Regions from separate parts of the Arthrobacter sp. 01N444 genome, predicted to be linked through region 2. Evidence: riboswitches for the same ligand, from Rfam matches in the RefSeq annotation. Region 2 holds a riboswitch; each other region holds the start of a gene.
What was found. Region 2 has a riboswitch for S-adenosylmethionine ahead of AC1DKN_RS15210 (DUF1737 domain-containing protein). Riboswitches for the same ligand answer to the same signal wherever they lie in the genome.

Region 1 (3,251 bases), on a different contig from region 2:
TGGGACGTCCTGGGGCGCGGAACGCGGCGCCCCGGATGCTCCGTCACGGCGGCCGTCTTCATCTTCGTCACAAAGCTATCCAGGGCTCCGCCGCCATTCCTACACTGAAGTCAGGTCATGAGTGCCAGTGCACAGCCCCGGCTTGCTGGCCGGCAACCCTCGTATCGCGGTGGGGTGCCCCGGGTGAAGACCTGGCCGTCCGGCGCCCGCCGGAGGGCAAGCGCGGCGCCTGTTCCGGTTCGGGCCGAAAGCCCAGGCCGGTGCTGTGCCCAGTGACTCGAGGAGCACCAATGTCCAACGCCTGGTCCTTTGAAACCCGCCAGATCCACGCCGGCCAGGAGCCGGACAGCGCCACCGGCGCGCGTTCCCTGCCTATCTACCAGACGACGTCGTTCGTGTTCCCCAGCGCCGAAAGCGCCGCGAACCGCTTTGCGCTCGCCGAGCTCGCGCCCATCTACACCCGGATCGGCAACCCGACCCAGGACGCCGTCGAACAGCGCGTCGCCAGCCTGGAAGGCGGTCTCGCGGCGCTGCTGCTCAGCTCCGGCCAGGCCGCCGAGACGTTCGCCATCCTCAATATCGCCGAGGCCGGGGACCATGTGGTGGCCAGCCCCAGCCTCTATGGCGGAACCTACAACCTGCTCGCGCACACGCTGAAGAAGTTCGGCATCTCCGTGACCTTCGTGGCGGACCCGGACAACCTGGACCAGTGGCGGGACGCCGTCCAGCCCAACACCAAGCTGTTCTTCGGCGAAGTGGTCTCCAACCCCCGCCAGGACGTCCTGGACATCGAGGGCGTCTCCCGGGTGGCGCACGAGGCCGGCGTGCCGCTGGTTGTCGACAACACGCTCTCCACCCCCTACCTGATCCGGCCGATCGAGTGGGGCGCGGACATCGTGGTCCATTCCGCCACCAAGTACCTGGGCGGGCACGGCGCCGCGATCGCCGGCGTGATCGTGGACTCCGGCAACTTCGACTTCGGGAAGGACCCGGAGCGGTTCCCCGGCTTCAACACCCCCGACCCCACCTACAACGGCCTGGTCTACGCCCGCGACCTCGGAGCGGGCGGCGCGCTGGGCGCGAATCTCTCCTACATCCTCAAGGCCCGGGTCCAGCTCCTGCGCGACCTCGGCTCCGCGGTGTCCCCGTTCAACGCGTTCCTCATCGCCCAGGGCATCGAAACGCTGAGCCTGCGCGTCGAGCGCCACGTGGCCAACGCCACGAAGGTGGCGCAATGGCTGGAGGGGCGGGACGACGTCGAATCGGTCGCCTACGCCGGGCTGCCGTCCAGCCCCTGGTACGAGCGCGGCCGCAAGTACGGGCCCAAGGGGACCGGCGCCGTCGTGGCGTTCAACATTGCCGGGGGAGCGGAGGCCGGCAAGCGGTTCGTCGATGCCCTCGAACTGCACTCGCACGTCGCGAACATCGGCGATGTCCGGTCGCTCGTGATCCATCCGGCGTCGACCACACACAGCCAGCTCTCGCCCGAACAGCAGGTGATCGCCGGGGTGAACCCCGGGCTGGTGAGGCTTTCGGTGGGACTGGAGCACATTGACGACATCCTCGCGGACCTCGACGCCGGATTCCGCGCGGCCAAGTCCGTCTAGGCCGAAGCCCACGCCGAATTTCCCCACCTTTGCGGGCATGACACCGGGAATCGCCGGCACTTCGGGGCGACCCGCCGGCCACGGCTGTCAAAGGTGGGGAGTCTGCGGTGCTGACGGGTCCGGCTGTCACATGGAAGTCATAATCTTCGTCATTTCCGCACCCCGTTTCGTAGACTCGTACCAGGTCATGAGTGCCAGCGACAGCCCCGGCTTGCTGGCCGGCAACCCTCCTTTTGCGGCGGGGTGCCCCGGGTGAAGACCTGGCCTGCCGGTCAGCTGACGGCGGGCAAGCGCGAAGATAGGTCCTCACATGACGATTGCCGTCACCCGCACGGGTGTTCCCGAAACCAAACCATCCCGGACCCCTGACGGGACCGTCCAGTTCGTCAGGATCGGTGATCTGCAGCTCGAATCCGGGACTCCGTTGCCGGATGTGGTGCTCGCCTACGAGACGTGGGGGACCCTGAACGCGGAGGCCTCCAACGCCGTGCTCATTGAACACGCCCTGACCGGCGATACACACGTGACCCGCGGCGAGAGCGGGGAGCCCGGCTGGTGGGAACAGCTCGCCGGACCCGGGGCTCCCGTGGACACGGACAAGTATTTCGTCGTTTCGATCAACATCCTGGGCGGCTGCTACGGATCCACCGGACCTTCCACCCCGGCCCCCGACGGGCGCCCTTGGGGATCGCGGTTCCCGCTGGTCACCCTGCGGGACACCGCCGCCGCCGAGGCGCGGCTGGCCGATGCCCTGGGCATCGGCAGCTGGTACGCGGTGCTGGGCGGCTCGCTCGGCGGCGCGCGCGCCCTTGAATGGGCCGTCACGTTTCCCGGCCGGGTCCGGCGCTGCGCCGTGATTTCCGTCGGCGCCAGCAGCACCGCCGAACAGATTGCCTTCGCGCAGGCGCAGACGCTGGCTATCCGCCAGGACCCCCACTTCAAGGGCGGGGACTACTACGGCGGCCCGGAACCCGAGGCAGGGCTCGCCCTCGCCCGGCGCATCGCGCACATCACCTACCGCTCAGCGGCCGAACTGGACGGCCGGTTTGGCCGCAACGCCCAGGAGTCCGAGACGCCCCTGGAAGCCGGATCGCTGGCCGGACGCGGGCGCTACCAGGTGGAAAGCTACCTGGACCACCAGGGCAGCAAACTGGCCCGGCGTTTCGACGCGAACAGCTACATCGCGATCACCGAAGCCCTCATGAGCCACGATGTGTGCCGGGGGCGCGGAAGCCTCGGGGAGGCACTGGCCCCGGCCACCGCCGAATTCCTGGTGGCGGCCGTGGACTCGGACCGCCTGTATTTCCCGGCCCAGTCCCGTCAACTGGCAGAGGCCCTGCCGGGCGGCCCGGAACTGCACATCATTGAAGCGCCGATCGGCCACGACGGCTTCCTGACCGAAATCGGCCAGCTCAGCGGGCAGCTCCGGGAGACCTTCTTCGGCCACTAGGCCGGCCCGCTTGTGCATTTTTGCAGATGCGCTCTGCACTAATGGCCGTTGAGGCTCAGGGCGGGAGCGTCCATACTCATGGGGAATGACGCCATGTGCCCTACATCACGGGCGTCCTCAGTCCAATGGTCCGCAGGGTGTCGAAGGCGACACCGAAGGAGTTCACATGAGCACGGAAAACGCCGCGACAACGC
Region 2 (3,251 bases):
GGCTGATCTCCAGCATCCGGCTCCTGGCCCCGGTCAACCACATCGACGGGCAGGAAATCGGCACCCCGGAACTCCGGCGCCAACTCACGGCCGAACTCAACGCCCTCTTCGCGACCATCGAATAGCAACGCGGGGTCAGTTACGGCCCATCCCATGTCCCCGGATGGGCCGTAAGTGACCCCGCGTTGGTGTTGCGCTCACCCCAGGGCGTCCGCGGGCACTGCCGGGCACAGGCGGAACGAGGCCGGGTTGAACGCCGGGAGCATGAACGTTGCGAGCACGGCGTCGAGCATTTCCGGGGCCCAGGTGCTGTTCTCCCCCAGGGTCGCGCAGACACCCAGCACCACGGGCGTTCCGTCGGTGCGGCGGCGGATCTGGACCTGGACCGGCCCGGTCAGCCCGAGCGTGCGGACGGCGGCCAGGCCCAGCTTGCGCACATCCCCGGCCTGGTTCGCCGGCACCCTGCGGCTGACCTCGTCGCTGCCGGCGCGTCCATACGGAGTCCTGGTCTTCTCGAGGACCACCGCCACCGGCGCCATCGCGTTGCGTGCCGGGGTGCCGAACACCAGGCACACATAGTCGGCGCCCGGGATAAATTCCTGGACCAGTTGCCCCGCCGGCATGTTCTTCCAGCTAACGGAGTCGGTTCCGGCCAGCAGGTGGATACCATGGGAGCCTTTGAAGACCCGCGGCTTGACCACCACGGGGCCGCTGAGGCCGGCGAGGGAAGCCGGCGCGGCGGCGAGGTCGCCCGGAACCGCGAACCGGGGCACCGGGATGCCGGTGGCTTGCAGCGCCCAGGTGGTGAACAGGTGGTCGTTGGCGAGGGCCACCGCGGCGGGGTCGGCCACGATGATCCGCACGTCCTGGGCGAATCCCGCGCGGGCCGCGGCCAGGACCGGGAGTTCCACGGTGAGGGTCGGAATGATGACGTTGATGGCTTCGCGGTCCACCACCCGGCGCAGGTCCAGGACCATGTCCGGGTTCGTCGCCGGCAGGAGCCTGACCGCGGCGGCGGGAGCCTCCCCGGCCTGGCGGGTGTCGGCACGGGCGTCGGAGCCGAGGTACGGGAGGCCCCGGGCTTCGAGCTGGGCCGCGACGGCCCGTCCGGCGGCGCTTGTAATCCCGGTAACGAGTATGCGCGGGCCCACGATTGCTCCATTCCGCCGTCACCGGCCGGACCGCGGCTGCGGCTCCGACCGTTCCAGCCACCGATTCCCAGACAGCTTGTTGATGGACAGACGAGTCGATTCCGGGACTGCTTGATTCGCACATTGCTCGAATCACCTGCAGCTCCGGCCGACTCGTCGGACCTAATCCCCCCCAGTAAACGGCGAATCGTCCCGGCAGACACGAGTGGGCTGTACCCGAAACTGGAGCCCGCCACTACTCGCCCGGGCCGCGGTCCGGTTACGGAACATGACGACGGCGGCGGTGCGGGCCGGCGTCGCAGGTGTTACGTTTTTGGGGAGTAATGAGAACCGGTGCCAAGCCCTGACTGGCCGGTCGGCAACCCTCCCTTTCGCGGCGGGGTGCCTCAGGTGAATACTCGGCATTCGAGAATTCGAGCTGCAAGCGTGAAAGAGGAGATCCGTCGTGCCCGACACGTCAATACCCACAACAGCCGCACCCGGCACAGCACCCGGTTCAGCATCCGGGGGCGAGGAGAGGCTGGCCTACCGCCTGTTCACCGGGGCGGATGACCGCGCCTTTTGCGAGCGGGTGTCAGCCGCCCTGGCCGAGGGCTACGTGCTGCATGGAAGCCCCGCCGCCAGCTTCAACGGAAGCACCGTGATCGTGGCGCAGGCGCTGGTCCTGCCGGCCGCGATTGCCAGTGCGGACGCCGCCGTGGCCAATGCGGTTGATGAGCTCGACGCCGACGAATTTGGCGCCGACGGGGCCTTCGCGGGCCACGCATGAGCTACGCCGGAGACGTCAGCCCGCAGGAGGCGTGGGCCAAGCTGGAGGCCGGAGCCATCCTGGTGGATGTCCGGACCGAGGGCGAATGGGCCCACATCGGCATCCCGGACACCGCGGCCGCGGGCGAGAGCCGCAACGATCCGCTCTTCATCCAGTGGAACCTCGCCGGCGGCACGCCGAACCCGCACTTCGTGGAACAGCTAAGGCAGCAGGCGCCGGAGGACACCGCCGTCGAACTGGTGTTCCTTTGCCGTTCCGGGGCCCGGTCGATCGCGGCCGCGACGGCCGCGACGGCCGCCGGCTACACCTCGTACAACGTCCTTGAGGGCTTCGAAGGCGAGACCGACCGCTTTGGCGAACGCACCGTCAATGGCTGGAAGAACCGCGGCCTGCCCACCAACCTCGGAAAGATCTAAGTGACTTTCAATCCCGACGCCGCCGGCTGGGCGGCCGACACCCAGGCCGTCCGTGGCGGCCTTGACCGCACCGGCTTCCAGGAAACCACCGAGCCGATCTTCCTCAACTCAGGATTCGTCTACGAGTCCGCGGCTGCCGCCGAGCGCGCCTTCACCGGTGAGGACGAGCGCTTCGTCTACTCCCGCTACGGCAACCCCTCCGTCGCCACCTTCCAGGAGCGGCTCCGGCTGCTCGAGGGAACGGAGGCGTGTTTCGCGACGGCGTCCGGCATGTCCGCCGTCTTCACCGCCCTGGGCGCGCTGTTGGCGGCCGGCGACCGGGTGGTCGCGGCCCGCTCGCTGTTCGGCTCGTGCTTCGTGATCCTCAACGAAATCCTGCCGCGCTGGGGTGTCGAGACGGTCTTCGTGGACGGCCCGGACCTGGAGCAGTGGAAATCCGCGCTGTCCGAGCCGACCACGGCGGTGTTCTTCGAGTCGCCGTCGAACCCGATGCAGGAAATCGTGGACATCGCCGCCGTGAGCAAACTGGCGCACGCGGCCGGCGCCACGGTGGTGGTTGACAACGTCTTCGCCACCCCGCTGCTCCAGCGCTGCGGCGACCTCGGCGCGGACGTGGTGGTCTACTCCGGCACCAAGCACATCGACGGCCAGGGCCGCGTCCTGGGCGGGGCCATCCTGGGCACCAAGGAATTCATCGACGGGCCCGTCAAGCAGCTCATGCGGCACACCGGTCCGGCGCTTTCGGCGTTCAACGCCTGGGTGCTCACCAAGGGCCTGGAGACCATGGCCCTGCGCGTCAACCATTCCTCGGCCTCCGCGCTGCGGCTGGCCGAATGGCTCGAGGGACAGCCCGCGGTCGGCTGGGTAAAGTACCCGCTGCTGCCGTCCCACCCGCAGTACCCGCTCGCAGGGCAG
Region 3 (3,251 bases), on a different contig from region 2:
GACGATGTTCCAGGCCACGCGGCCGCCGCTGATGTGGTCCAGCGTGGACATTTGCCGGGCGAACTGGAACGGATGGCTTTGAATCACCGACGACGTCGCGGCCAGCCCGATCTCCCGCGTTCCCGTGGCGAGCGCGGACAGCAGGATGAGGGGGTCGTTGGACGGCACCTGCAGGCCCTTTTTCAGCAGCGATGCCCACCCGCCGTCGTAGTCGCCGTAGAGACCGACGACGTCGGCGAAGAAGATCGCGTCAAACTTGGCGCCTTCGAGCTGGCGGGCCAGGTCGATCCAGAGCTGGAGTTCGTTGAACCGGTGCTGCTGGGCTTCCGGGCGCCGCCACTGGCCGCCCATGATGTGGCTGGACGTGTTCATCACGAAGGCGCTGATCAGCAGGCGCGGGCGGGGTCCGTCGAAACGGGTACTGGGCGTTGAAGTCATGGGGTGCTTTCCGCTGTGGGAGGTGGGACGAGGGTGCTGCCGGCGCTCAGAGGCGCTTGTCCAGGCGCCGGGCAACATAGGATCCGCCCAGCTGAACGATGGTGACCAGCAGGATCATCAGGACAATGGCGGTGATCATGAGCGGCGTTTCGTAGCGGTAATAGCCGTACCGGATGGCGAAGTCGCCGATTCCGCCGCCGCCCACCAGTCCGGCCATCGCCGAGTAGGAGATGAAGCTGACGGTCATGATGGTGATGGAGCTGACGAGTCCGGGCTTCGCCTCCACAATCAGGACGTCCCGGACGATCTGGGACCGGCTGGCGCCCATGGACCGTGCCGCTTCGACCACTCCGCCGCCGAGCTGGCTCAGGTTCTGTTCCACGAAGCGGGCGAAATACGGAATGGCGTTGAGGGTCAGCGGGACAATGACGGCGGCCGTGCCGATGGTCGTGCCGACAATGAACCTGGTCACGGGAATGATCGCGATCAGCAGGATCAGGAACGGGAACGAGCGGAGCAGGTTGACCAGCCCGTCCAGGACCCGGTGCAGCTTTGGCCTGTGCTTGAGCCCGTTGGGACCGATGGTGTAGAGCAGGACACCCAGCGGTGTCCCGAGCAGCACCGCCAGCGGGATGGCCACCAGCAGCATGGTGAGGGTCTGTCCCATGGCGACGCCGATTTCGGGCAGGACTTCCAGGATGCGGTCAAACATTGATCAGGCCCTCCGACGCGGCTGTGGTGTGGGTGCCCCTCCCGGAGCGGTCCAGCTGGATCTCATCGGAGACCAGGTAGCGGCCGATCGACGTCGCCGGGTGGAAACCGGGGCGCTGGAGTTCGGCGAGGTCGAGCTGCTCCACCACCCGGCCTTCTTCCATGACCGCGACGTTGTCCGCGATGGCCTTGATGACATTCATCTCGTGGGTGACCACCACGATTGTGATGCCGAATTCGGCGTTGACGTCGGCCAGGTATTGCAGGACCGATGACGTCGTCCGGGGATCCACGGCCGACGTCGGCTCGTCACAGAGCAGCACTTTGGGCCCGGTGGCAAGGGCGCGGGCGATCGCCACCCGCTGTTTCTGGCCCCCGGAGAGTTTGGCCGGATACGTTCCCGCTTTGTCGGCGAGGTCCACGATTTCCAGGGTTTCGGCGGCCCGCCGCCGGCGTTCCGCCTTCCCGACGCCGGCGAACTTCAGGGACAGCTCCACATTTTCCTGGGCTGTGAGGTTGTTGAGGAGATTGAAGTGCTGGAAAATCATGCCGATGTCATGCCGCTTGGTCCGGAGCTCGGCGTCGGACAGGGTCACCAGGTCCACGCCGTCCACCAGGACGCGGCCCGACGTCGGGCGCTCGAGGAGGTTGATGTTGCGCAGCAGCGTGGATTTGCCGGCGCCGGAGAACCCGATGATGCCCTGGATGGTGCCCCGCCTGATGTGCAGGCTGACGTCATCGACGGCCGTGAAAGGTCCCGCGGCCGAACCGAATGACGTGCTGACGTTCTGGATCTCGATCACAGGCCCCCACCTGCTCGGGGCCGCGGCGCTGCCGCTGTCTGCGTGTTCATGATTTCCTCCGGGCTCGCCCGAGGAAAGCCCTGGGTCCTGGCTTCCGGGCAGCGCTGAGCGAAGCCGGGGAGCCTCAGAACACAGTGGTTCTCCATCGGTCCTGGCGGTAGCACCGTCCTCAAAGGAGGGGGTTGCTGCGGCGTCACGGAGCCAGATCTCTCAGCCGCTCGGGATGGTTACGAGTCCATCTCACACGGCAGGAGGCCGGATACAGAAAAAGCCGGTCACATTTTGTAACCGACTCTTCCCGATCTGTTGATCGTCATTCCCGGGCCGTTAGATGCCCACGCGCCAGCCTTCGCGGGCGGGGCACGCGTTCACGACGACGTCCAGCCCGGCGGCCCTGGCCCGGTCCGTCGCGGCGTCGTCGAAGACGCCCAGCTGCAGCCAGACGGCCTTGGCGCCTACTGCGATGGCCTCGTCTATGACTGCGCCCACCCTGTGGGAGTTGACGAAGCAGTCCACGACGTCGATCGGGTGCTTCTCCGCCGGGATGTCAGACAGGGAACGGTACCCCTTCTCGCCGTGGACATCGTCGCCCGGAAGGTTGACCGGAATGATGGTCATGCCCATCCGGTCCCGGACATAGAGGGAGACCTCATACGCCGAGCGCCATTCGTTGGTGGTGAGGCCGACCACCGCCCACGTGCCTTTGGTTCGCATGAGGCGGTCAATGACTGCCGGATCGTTAACATGGGCCATGCATCAACCTTACTCCTGCGACCTTTCCGGGCAATTGTCGAATAAATGAATGATTTGGGTCGGACCCACGCCGGGTGAACGAATATTACGGCGCTCCCGGACGCCGATTTTGCGGAATCGTGCATCTGAAGTTCTAGTAGGTAGTGACCATCCCGAGCGGCCGAGAGACCTGGATCGATGACGCCGCAGCAACCCCCCGGTGACGTGGGACGACCATTCCCACGCCACCGCTCCGCCCTCCTTCGGTGAAATTCGAGGGAGCCGGAGCAACCAAGGGTGCTACTGCCAGGACCGATGGAGTGCAGCAATGACCCCTGAGAATTCTTCCGCTCTGCCCACCTTTGCCCGGCCTGCGTCCGAGGCATTCCCCCAAACCACTTCGGACGCGACGGCGAACGAAGCAGGGCTGCGTGACGCGCCCGGCTCCTCTCGCGGCTCTTCGGGATGGTCCCTGAACGAGTCCACGGACGGCGCAGTGCACGGCGTCCCCGCCGATGGGCCGGCGCGTCACCGCAGCACCACCTTCGGAAACCACCTTCCCCGGCA

Region 1: linked by a shared signal. The riboswitch ahead of metX (homoserine O-acetyltransferase MetX) and the one ahead of AC1DKN_RS15210 (DUF1737 domain-containing protein) in region 2 are both predicted to bind S-adenosylmethionine.
Region 3: linked by a shared signal. The riboswitch ahead of AC1DKN_RS08820 (methionine ABC transporter ATP-binding protein) and the one ahead of AC1DKN_RS15210 (DUF1737 domain-containing protein) in region 2 are both predicted to bind S-adenosylmethionine.

The regions. Positions count from the first base shown of each region.
Region 1 is NZ_JBFTRB010000011.1:98,246-101,496, reverse strand. Features, by position in the region: SAM riboswitch class IV at 114-229, shown strand; gene AC1DKN_RS13795 (bifunctional o-acetylhomoserine/o-acetylserine sulfhydrylase) at 291-1,607, shown strand; SAM riboswitch class IV at 1,791-1,906, shown strand; gene metX (homoserine O-acetyltransferase MetX) at 1,918-3,057, shown strand; gene AC1DKN_RS13785 (MFS transporter) at 3,224-3,251, shown strand, end outside.
Region 2 is NZ_JBFTRB010000014.1:17,183-20,433, forward strand. Features, by position in the region: gene AC1DKN_RS15200 (aminodeoxychorismate lyase) at 1-125, shown strand, start outside; gene AC1DKN_RS15205 (ATP-grasp domain-containing protein) at 198-1,151, opposite strand; SAM riboswitch class IV at 1,471-1,584, shown strand; gene AC1DKN_RS15210 (DUF1737 domain-containing protein) at 1,612-1,920, shown strand; gene AC1DKN_RS15215 (rhodanese-like domain-containing protein) at 1,917-2,336, shown strand; gene AC1DKN_RS15220 (O-succinylhomoserine sulfhydrylase) at 2,337-3,251, shown strand, end outside.
Region 3 is NZ_JBFTRB010000005.1:247,530-250,780, forward strand. Features, by position in the region: gene AC1DKN_RS08810 (LLM class flavin-dependent oxidoreductase) at 1-438, opposite strand, end outside; gene AC1DKN_RS08815 (methionine ABC transporter permease) at 485-1,150, opposite strand; gene AC1DKN_RS08820 (methionine ABC transporter ATP-binding protein) at 1,143-1,952, opposite strand; SAM riboswitch class I at 2,092-2,182, opposite strand; gene AC1DKN_RS08825 (CoA-binding protein) at 2,280-2,705, opposite strand; gene acs (acetate--CoA ligase) at 3,013-3,251, shown strand, end outside.